DNA from 3 places in the Luteimonas sp. 22616 genome. Region 3 is predicted to be linked to each of the others. Evidence: predicted binding sites of a transcription regulator. Region 3 holds the regulator's gene; each other region holds the start of a gene.

Region 1 (3,276 bases), on a different contig from region 3:
GCCTGGTCGGCGGGGCATGGAGTCGATCGCTGGAACACTTCCGCCATGGCTGCGGACACGCGCCGGGTGCGGCGCGTGCCTGCTCACTTGTCGTAGTAGAAGTTGGTCCAGATGTTGATGTCATAGCTGGCCGCCACTTCGGTGTGCCGGTCCAGGACGTTCCCGGTGCGCTCCCTCGGCGGCGACAGTTTCGTCAGGTCGCGGGAACGGAACCGCCTGGCATTGTTGTAGAAATGATTCTGGCTGACGTTGCAGCCGTTGCTACTGGCGCGGATCCCGACGCCGATCAAGCCGTTGCTGTTGATCCGGTTGAGCCGGACGAGGCAATTCCTGGCGCCCATCGTCAGCACGCCATAGCCCTGGTTGTTCTCGATCGTGCAGCGCAGGATCCTGGTGTTCACGCTGCGCTTGTAGACCTGGATGCCGTTGCCCTGGTTGTGCCGGAACACGCAGTTCTCGATGTGCGTGTCGGACGCGCCGGGATTGGTGAAGTCCGATTCGATGTCGATGCCGCAACCGGGCGTGATGCCCGATGTGTAGCTGAACTCCGAGTCGTACACCCTGACGCCGCGCGCCTGGCCCAGCGACATGCCCTGGCGGCGGTTGTTGATGCAGGCGATGTTGGAGATCGCGACGTCGACGCTGGCGATCTGGTCCGACGTGGCCGCGATCGAGATGCCGTCGCCCCAGCACTGGCGGATCAGGATGTCGCGGATCGTGACCCGCGATGCGCCGCGCACCATGATGCCGTGGCCCCATTGGCCGGTGGTGCCCAGGTGCCGGTCGCGATCGCCTTCGATCTCGCCGCCGGAGATTTCCACGTCGCTGACCTTGTGCACCATCAGCACGTAGGCCCGTTCGGCGGAGTTGGCCTTGGCCTTGAGCACGGCGCCCGACGCCAGGCGCAGGTGCATCTTGCTGCGCAGGTTGATCCGCCGGGTGGGGTCGACCAGGTAGGTACCCGCGGGAAGGTAGATGGTGCCGCCGCCCGCGGGGAGGGCGTTGATGGCGTTCTGGATTGCGGTGGTGTCGTCGCGGACGCCGTCGCCATACGCGCCCCGGTTGCGGACGTTGATCTCGGTGCTGCCGCGTGCGCGGGTGGGCGGGACGAAGGCCGCCACCACCGAGGCCGGCAACGGCGAGCTCATGAGCGCCGCCGCGGCGGGCGTGGCGGTCGCGACCACGGGCAAGGCGAGGAGGATGGAACTGCGCAGGAAGCTCCTGCGGGGCAGTGAAGTCTCATGCGCGTCGGATGCGCGCTCTGTAATGGTCATGGTGTCCCCAGCGTTCGGGTGGTAACAGGGCTCCTTCGGAAATGCCGGCTGCACTCAGCAAAAAGCGCCCCAAAGGACGCTTGGCATCGGCAAGAGGCTTCACATCCTCTTCACTTCACTTTACCGGGCAGGTCCCGGGAATTCAGGATAAATAGGCGGAAATGTGCATCCGCACGCATACATTTACGTGAATATTCAGCGCGTTGATTCAGGCATGATCGACTCCCTTGATTGAGCGCCTGCAGGCGCCCTCAACGGTAGACTTCCGGAACCGCAGGCCCAGGCAAGCTGAATGGTTTTCCGGCGCCTGAACGTCGCCGCGGGTTGGCGGGGATTTCGGGCATCCATTCCACGGATGGAACACTCGGGAACTTCGCCGTGACTTAGCAGTCACATATGGACACTGCTAAAATGACGCCCATGACCGCAACCACGCTCTCCTATCCCCTCGTCGCCAACAACCTGCCGGTGCCTAGCGCGCTCGGCTCGCTGGATGCCTATATCGGCGCGGTGCATCAGATCCCGGTGCTCTCCGTCGAGGACGAACAGGCGTTGGCCCACCGCTTCCGCAACGAGGAAGACCTCGATGCGGCGCGCGAACTCGTGCATTCGCACCTGCGCTTCGTCGTGCACGTTGCCCGCGGCTACAACGGCTACGGCCTGCCGCTCGGCGACCTGATCCAGGAAGGCAACATCGGCCTGATGAAGGCGGTGAAGCGCTTCGACCCGGAAGTCGGCGTGCGCCTGGTGAGTTTCGCCGTGCACTGGATCCGCGCCGAGATGCACGAGTACATCCTCAAGAACTGGCGCATCGTCAAGGTCGCCACGACCAAGGCGCAGCGCAAGCTGTTCTTCAACCTGCGCAAGAGCAAAAAGCGCCTGGGCTGGTTGAATGCCGCCGAAGTCACCGCCGTGGCCAAGGACCTCAACGTCTCCGAGCGCGAAGTGCTGGAGATGGAGTCGCGCCTGTCAGGCCGCGACATCGGCTTCGACGCGCCCGCCGACGAGGACGACGATCACGCCCCGCCGTCGCCGGCCGCGTACCTGATGACCAACGAGGAAGATCCCTCGCAGGCATACGAGCGCATGGACAGCGAAGACCACCAGCTGCAGCTGCTGCGCGAAGGCCTGGGCCGCCTCGACGAACGCTCGCGCGACATCATCAAGCGCCGCTGGCTGGACGACGAGAACAAGATCACCCTGCAGGAACTGGCCGACGAATACGGCGTCTCCGCCGAACGCATCCGCCAGGTCGAGGCCAATGCGCTGAAGAAGATGAAGGCGCTGTTTGCCGCCTAGGCGGTGATTGGTGATTGGTGATTGGTGATTGGTGATTGATGATTGATGATTGAAAACGGCCCGGGCAACCGGGCCGTTTGCTTTTGCAGGAGCGACGGAAGCCGCGATGCCTTTGCTCCCTCCCCTGCGAAGGCAGAGGAGGGCTGGGGAGGGGTGCCTTCAGGCAGCACCGTGATCTGTGGACACCCCCTCCCAGCCTCCCCCTGCCTTCGCGGGGGGAGGGGTCACATCAAGCGCGCGGCTGAGAAGCCGCTCCTGCAAGAGCACCGCGCCTCCGGATCAACTCACGCATCCCGCCCCAGGATGATCCGCGCCGCGCGCTGGTAGCTCCAGTACGCCCAGGTCCAGTTGAGCATCACCACCAGCCGGTTGCGGAAGCCGATCAGGAAGAAGATGTGCGCGGTCAGCCAGAACCACCACGCCAGCGCGCCGGAAAGTTTCAGCTTGCCCAGGTGCACCACCGCGGCCATGCGGCCGATGGTGGCGAGGTTGCCGTAGTCGCGGTAGCGGAACGGCGCGGCCAGCCTGCCATCGATGCGCGCGCGGATCGCGGCGGCGACGTGGCGGCCCATCTGCTTGGCCGCGGGCGCAACACCGGGCACCGGCCTGCCGTCCTGCTGCACGGAGGCGAGGTCGCCAGCGACGAACACGTCCGGCCGGCCGGGCACGGATAGATCCGGCTGCACCGGCACGCGGCCGGCGC
Region 2 (3,276 bases), 1.3 Mb from region 3:
ACCTTGGTCGGGTCCAGGATGCCGAACGCGATCATGTCGCCGTACTCGCCGGTCGCGGCGTTGTAGCCGTAGTTGCCCTTGCCGTCCTTGACCTTGTTGAGCACGACCGACGGCTCTTCGCCGCAGTTGGCGACGATCTCGCGCAGCGGCGCTTCCATCGCGCGCAGGGCGATCACGATGCCGTGGTTCTGGTCTTCGTTGATGCCCTTGAGCTCACCGATAGCCTGCAGCGCGCGCACCAGGGCCACGCCGCCGCCCGGGACCACGCCTTCTTCCACCGCTGCGCGCGTGGCGTGCAGGGCGTCTTCGACGCGGGCCTTCTTTTCCTTCATTTCGATCTCGGTCGAGGCGCCGACCTTGATCACCGCAACGCCGCCGGCCAGCTTGGCCACGCGTTCCTGCAGCTTCTCGCGGTCGTAGTCCGAAGAGGTCTCTTCGATCTGCGCCTTGATCTGCTTGATGCGGCCTTCGATGCCACCGGTCTCGCCGGCGCCGTCGATGATCGTGGTGTTTTCCTTGGTGACCTGGATCTTCTTCGCGCGGCCGAGGTCCTTGATCGTGGCCTTCTCGAGCGAGAGGCCCACTTCCTCGGAGATCACGGTGCCGCCGGTGAGGATCGCCATGTCTTCAAGCATCGCCTTGCGACGGTCGCCGAAGCCCGGGGCCTTGACGGCGCAGACCTTGACGATGCCGCGGATGGTGTTGACCACCAGGGTCGCCAGCGCTTCGCCTTCGACTTCCTCGGCGACGATCAGCAGCGGCTTGCCGCTCTTGGCCACGCCTTCGAGCACGGGCAGCAGGTCGCGGACGTTGGAGATCTTCTTGTCGTGCAGCAGGATGAAGGGGTCGTCCAGCTCGGCCGACATCGACTGCTGGTTGTTGATGAAGTACGGCGACAGGTAGCCGCGGTCGAACTGCATGCCCTCGACGACGTCGAGTTCGTTGTCCAGGCCCGAGCCTTCTTCAACGGTGATCACGCCTTCCTTGCCGACCTTCTTCATCGCGTCGGCGATGATCGTGCCGATCGACTCGTCCGAGTTGGCCGAGATCGTGCCGACCTGGGCGATCGCCTTGTCGTCGGCGGTGGGCTTGGACAGGTTCTTGAGCTCGACGACGGCGGCCTTGACGGCCTGGTCGATGCCGCGCTTGAGGTCCATCGGGTTCATGCCGGCGGCAACCGCCTTGGCGCCTTCGCGGATCAGCGCCTGGGCCAGCACGGTGGCGGTGGTGGTGCCGTCACCGGCGTTGTCGGAGGTCTTGGAAGCGACTTCCTTGACCATCTGCGCGCCCATGTTCTCGAACTTGTCGGCGAGCTCGATCTCCTTGGCGACGGACACGCCGTCCTTGGTGATCGTGGGGGCGCCGTAGCTCTTCTCGAGCACGACGTTGCGGCCCTTCGGGCCGAGGGTGGCCTTGACGGCATTGGCGAGCACGTTGACGCCGCGCACCATCTTTGCGCGCGCGTCCTCACCGAAACGGATTTCCTTGGCGGACATTTGGAGTTACCTCAAAGAACGGGAATGGGAATAAGGGGAATGAGGGGAACGACGGCTTGCGGGAGCGGGGGCGGCGGCGGGAATGCCGGAAACGACGGCGTGTCGCTCCCCATTCCCTGCATGCCCCTCATTCCCGCGGCGCGATCAGCCCAGCACCGCGAGGATGTCGTCTTCGCGCACGATCTTGTATTCGACGCCTTCGAGCTTGTAGGCGCTGCCCGAGTACTGGCCGTAGATGACCTTGTCGCCGACCTTGACCTTGGGCGCGCGCAGCTGGCCGTTGTCCAGCGCCTTGCCTTCGCCCACGGCAACCACTTCGCCCTTGGTGGGCTTTTCCTTGGCGTTGTCGGGGATGACGATGCCACCGGCGGTCACTTCGTCGGCTTCGATCGGCTTGATGACCACGCGGTCATAGAGCGGCTTGAGATTCATTGAAATCCTCACAAGTGATTGATTGTTTTGGGGAAAACGCTGGAGCGGGCGCGGATTCTAGCAGTCGCATGAAAGGAGTGCCAAGACCGCGGGCGAACAAAACCCGGTGTCACCGGGATGCCGCTGAGATGGGGCGGCCGGCAGGGCTTTCAAGGGCCGGCGGTGAAATCGCCTCCATGTCCCATTTCCGGCAATCGCCCGGCCGAACCCGGCCGCGCATAGGGTCGCCCCGGATGGCGACGCCCCGCCGGGCGCCGGCACGATGCCCGGATCATCCTTCCGGAACCTCGCCATGGCCCTTGCCGTCGCCCGACCCGTCCACCTCCTGCTCGCCGGCAGCCTGCTGCTGGCCTGTGGCAGCGGCCACGCCGCAGTCTTCATCAACGAGCTGCACTACGACAACGACGGCAGCGACAGCGGCGAGCGGATCGAGGTGGTCGCTACCGACGGCGAGAGCCTGTCCGGCTACCGGATTCACCTCTACAACGGCGGCAGTTCGCCGGGCAATGCCAGCGTCTACAGCAACACCGCGGTTCCCACCGGCAGCGTCACCAACTGCGGCGGCAGCGTGCGGATCGCCACCGTGGCCTACCCGCGAGACGGCCTGCAGAACGGCGCCAACGATGCCATCGCCCTGGTCGATGCGGGCGGCCAGGTGGTGCAGTTCCTCGGCTACGAGGGCAGCGTCACAGCCGGCAACGGCCCGGCCGCGGGCCTGACCAGCGACAGCCTGCCGGTGGCCGAGAACAGCAGCACGCCGGTCGGCACCTCGCTGCAGCTGCGCGGCAACGGCAGTGGCTACGACGACTTCAGCTGGGCCGGCTCGTCGGCGCACAGCTTCGGCGCCTGCAACGCCGGCCAGAGCTTCAGCGGCGGCGGCAACCCGGCGCCGATCCTCGTCTCCACGACGCCCGCCGACGGCGCCACCGGCTTCCCGGCCGCGGGCGACCTGCAGGTGGTGTTCAACGAAGTGGTGAGCGCGGCCAGCGGCGCGTTCGCGCTGGCCTGCGATGTGTCCGGCAGCGTGACGCTGTCATACCCGGCCTCGGGCGGCAGCTTCACCCTGTCCACCAGCACCGCGCTGCACGGCGGCGAACACTGCGTGCTGTCGATCGACGCGGCGAGGATCAGCGACGACGGCGGCGCGCATCCGGGCACCAGCGCATCGATCGGCTTCGACGTTGCCGATGGCGGCGGCGGTGGCGGGGACGACGACTACTACGCGCGCGTCAACACCTCCAACGCGCAGCAACTGCGCTGCTCGCTGCACCAGACCATCCGCGGCCACACCGTCTACCCGTACAGCGGCAGCAACAGCACCTGGACGATCCTGGAGATCGCCGACGAG
Region 3 (3,276 bases):
CTTTCGACAGCGCTTTGCCGGCCTTCGCGCGCGCCTTGCCGAGGGCGTCGGCCGCCTTGCCCCAGTCGGCGGCCGCGGATGCGATCTCGCCGTCCAGCGCCTGCAGGCGCACGGCGGCGTTGCGCAGCGATTCGAGTTCGGCTGCCAGCGCATCGCGCTGCGCCGCCAGGCCTTCCGGCGCGACCCGGTGCTTGCGCGACAGCTCGTGCAACCGGGTGAGCCTGCGCTCGAGTTCGTCGAACTGCGCCGGGTCGACGTCGAGGTCGGCGCGGATGCGTTCGAGCAGCAGCCCGGCTTCGTCGATCTGGATCGCGGCGACATCGAGCATGGCGTCCACGTCGGCCAGGCGCGGCTCGTGCTCCTGCGCGCGCACCAGTTCGCCGCGCAGCTGCTGCAGCTGCCGCGGAAGCGCCATGGCGCCATCGCCGTCGAGGTGGGCGAGGGCGGCTTCGCAGGTTGTGATCAGCCCGGTCGAATGGGCCTGGCGGCGATGCGCGGCGTCGAGTTCGGCGATCGAGGCCGGGTCGATGGGCTCGCGGTCGAGTTCGGCGAGTTGGTGTTCCAGCCAGTCGCCACGTTCGGTGACGTCGCCGGGGCGGCCTTCACGGGCGCGCGTGAGCGTCTCGCGCTCGCGCAGCAGCGCGGTCCAGCGGTGGGCGGCGTCGACCACGGCCGCCAGCAGCGCATCGTGGCTGCCACAGGCATCGAGCAGGGCCAGCTGGCTGGGCCGGGATAGGAGCGCCTGGTGTTCGTGCTGGCCATGGATCTCGACCAGCCGCTCCGCCAGCGCGGCGAGCTGCGACAGGGTGGCCGGCCGGCCGTTGATCCACGCACGCGAGCCGCCGTCGGCACGCAGGGTGCGGCGCAGCTGGCAGGCGTCGCCATCGTCGAACTCCTCCTGCCGCAACCATTGCCGGGCGTCGTCGGAGGTCGTGAGGTCGAACTCGGCGTGCAGTTCCGCGCGTTCGGCGCCGTGGCGGACCATGCCGCTGTCGGCGCGCTGCCCGGACAGGAAGCCCAGCGCATCCACCAGCAAGGACTTGCCGGCGCCGGTTTCGCCGGAAATGACGGTCAGGCCCGCGCCGAACTCGAGTTCGGCTGCCGTGACCACGGCGAAATCGCGGATGGCGAGGTGGGTGAGCATGCGCGCGAATTGTGCAGGGGTGTGGGGGGAATGGCCAAGGGGGCGTGCCGCCGCGGCAATGAGAGACGGCCTGCGTCTCGCCGCATGCGACCGGCATTGGCCGGGCTGCTACTTGCCCGATCGTTCATCGCGACCGCTTGCGCCCGCCACCGACCGGGCTTATATCCAAGGGCATGACGCGCAGGATCGACAACCAGGACGCCCTCGACCCGCGCACGCGGCAATTACTGCGTGCGCTGATCGGCCGCTACATCCGCGACGGCCAGCCGGTGGGCTCGCAGACCCTGGCGCGCCATGCCGGGCTCGATGTCAGCCCGGCGACCATCCGCAACATCCTGTCCGACCTCGAGGAGATCGGGCTGTTGGCCGCGCCGCATACCTCGGCCGGGCGCGTGCCGACCGCGCGCGGGCTGCGGGTGTTCGTCGACAGCCTGATCGAATGGCGTCCCCCGGCGGAGCGCCAGATCCAGCTGATCCACGAGGGCCTGGCCGCGCATGGGTCCACCCAGGAAGTCCTGCGCGACGCGTCGTCGCGACTGTCGGACATCTCCCATTTCGTCGGCCTGGTCACCGTGCCGCGCCGCGACCGCTTCGCCTTCCGCCACATCGACTTCGTGCGCCTGGACGAGCGCCGCGTGCTGGCGATCCTGGTGTTCACCGACGGCGAGGTCCAGAACCGGGCCGTGGAAGTGCCGCGCCCGCTGTCGGCCAGCGAGCTGGAGTGGATCGCCAACTACCTCAACCAGAACTACGCCGGCCTCGGCCTGGCCGAGATCCGCGAGCGGCTGGTGGCCGAACTCGACGACGAACGTCGCGAGGTCGACCGCCGCATGGCCGCCACCGTGGCGCTGGCTCAGGCCACCCTGCAGCCGGTCGACGACGAGGACATGCTGGTCAGCGGCCAGACCAAGCTGATGGGCGGGACCCAGGGGCTGGCCGACGTCGAGCGCCTGCGGGAGCTGTTCGAGGCGTTCCAGCGCAAGAGCGAGCTGCTGCAGGTGCTGGAGGGCTGCCTGCGCGCCGACGGCGTGCGCCTGTTCATCGGCGAGGAGTCCGGGGTCACGTCGATGGAGCAGTGCACCCTGATCGCGGCTCCCTACGCGAGCGGCGGAAGGGTGCTGGGCGTGCTGGGCGTCATCGGCCCCACCCGGATGGACTACGACCGCGTCATCACCACCGTCCAGGCGACTGCCCAGGCACTGTCGCGGACGATGGCCGAACGCGTCAGCTGAAGCCCGGCCCCGTATCCTTGGCGGCCGCCCAGGCAGCCATTCCCGGCCGGGTGCACCTTCCGGGGCTGCCGCCAGGCTGTCCCGGGCTTGGATTTTTGCAGCCCGGCCCACACATCAGCGCGCATGTCGAACCTGCCCGTCGACCGCGCTGGTGGAAGGGCGCAGGCCACTCCCGTTCCGAGACATTCCCGAGACATTCCTCCGACCCGATGACCATGCACCCAGAACACGACGACATCACCACGCCCGACACCGACACCGACAATGCCGCCGCCCTCGAACAGGATTCGCAGATCGAGCAGCTCAAGGCCGAGCTCGAACAGCTCCGTGCCCAGTCCCTGGTCGAGCGCGCGGACATCGAAAACCAGCGCAAGCGCATGGAGCGCGATGTCCGCAACGCCTGCCGCTTCGCCAACAAGCAGCTGCTCGGCGACCTGCTGCCGGTGTTCGACAGCCTCGAGGCCGCGCTGGCCAATGCCCCGGACGCCGACCCGCTGCGCGACGGCGTGGTCCTGATCCTGCGGGAGTTGTCGCGGGTGGCGGGGAACAACGGCCTGGTCGAGATCGCGCCCGTGGCCGGCGATGCCTTCGACCCGGCGCACCACCAGGCGATGAGCGTGGTCGAGGCCCATGGCATCGAGCCGCATGCGGTCGCTCAGGTCTTCCAGAAGGGCTTCATGCTCCACGAGCAACTGCTGCGCCCGGCGCTGGTGGCCGTGGCCAAGGGCGAAGACTGACCGGCGCCCGGCGGGGGGCGCGTTCGCGGGCATTCAAGAAAAACGCTTGAACCGCCTGCCCGCGACCCCAGATAAGCGTTCATGGGCGGCCCGGCCGCCCCCAGACAACCCAGACAAGCAACCCAGGCAATTCCGAGAGGGAACCACACAATGGCAAAGATCA

The links. The regulator HrcA, encoded in region 3, represses chaperone genes, less so after heat shock. The targets are predictions, from matches to a motif close to TTNGCACTCNNNNNNNNNGAGTGCNAA.
Region 1: the regulator HrcA is predicted to act here: its motif matches at 1,658-1,684, upstream of rpoH (RNA polymerase sigma factor RpoH).
Region 2: the regulator HrcA is predicted to act here: its motif matches at 1,986-2,012, upstream of groES (co-chaperone GroES).

Annotation. Positions count from the first base shown of each region.
Region 1 covers NZ_JBQEMW010000002.1:835,069-838,344, forward strand. The annotation lists gene ACTJIL_RS16045 (right-handed parallel beta-helix repeat-containing protein) at 84-1,274, opposite strand; gene rpoH (RNA polymerase sigma factor RpoH) at 1,695-2,573, shown strand; gene ACTJIL_RS16055 (NAD(P)/FAD-dependent oxidoreductase) at 2,858-3,276, opposite strand, start outside.
Region 2 covers NZ_JBQEMW010000001.1:2,367,518-2,370,793, forward strand. The annotation lists gene groL (chaperonin GroEL) at 1-1,496, opposite strand, end outside; gene groES (co-chaperone GroES) at 1,641-1,928, opposite strand; gene ACTJIL_RS10910 (endonuclease) at 2,221-3,276, shown strand, end outside.
Region 3 covers NZ_JBQEMW010000001.1:1,115,174-1,118,449, reverse strand. The annotation lists gene recN (DNA repair protein RecN) at 1-1,144, opposite strand, end outside; gene hrcA (heat-inducible transcriptional repressor HrcA) at 1,318-2,376, shown strand; gene grpE (nucleotide exchange factor GrpE) at 2,592-3,113, shown strand; gene dnaK (molecular chaperone DnaK) at 3,264-3,276, shown strand, end outside.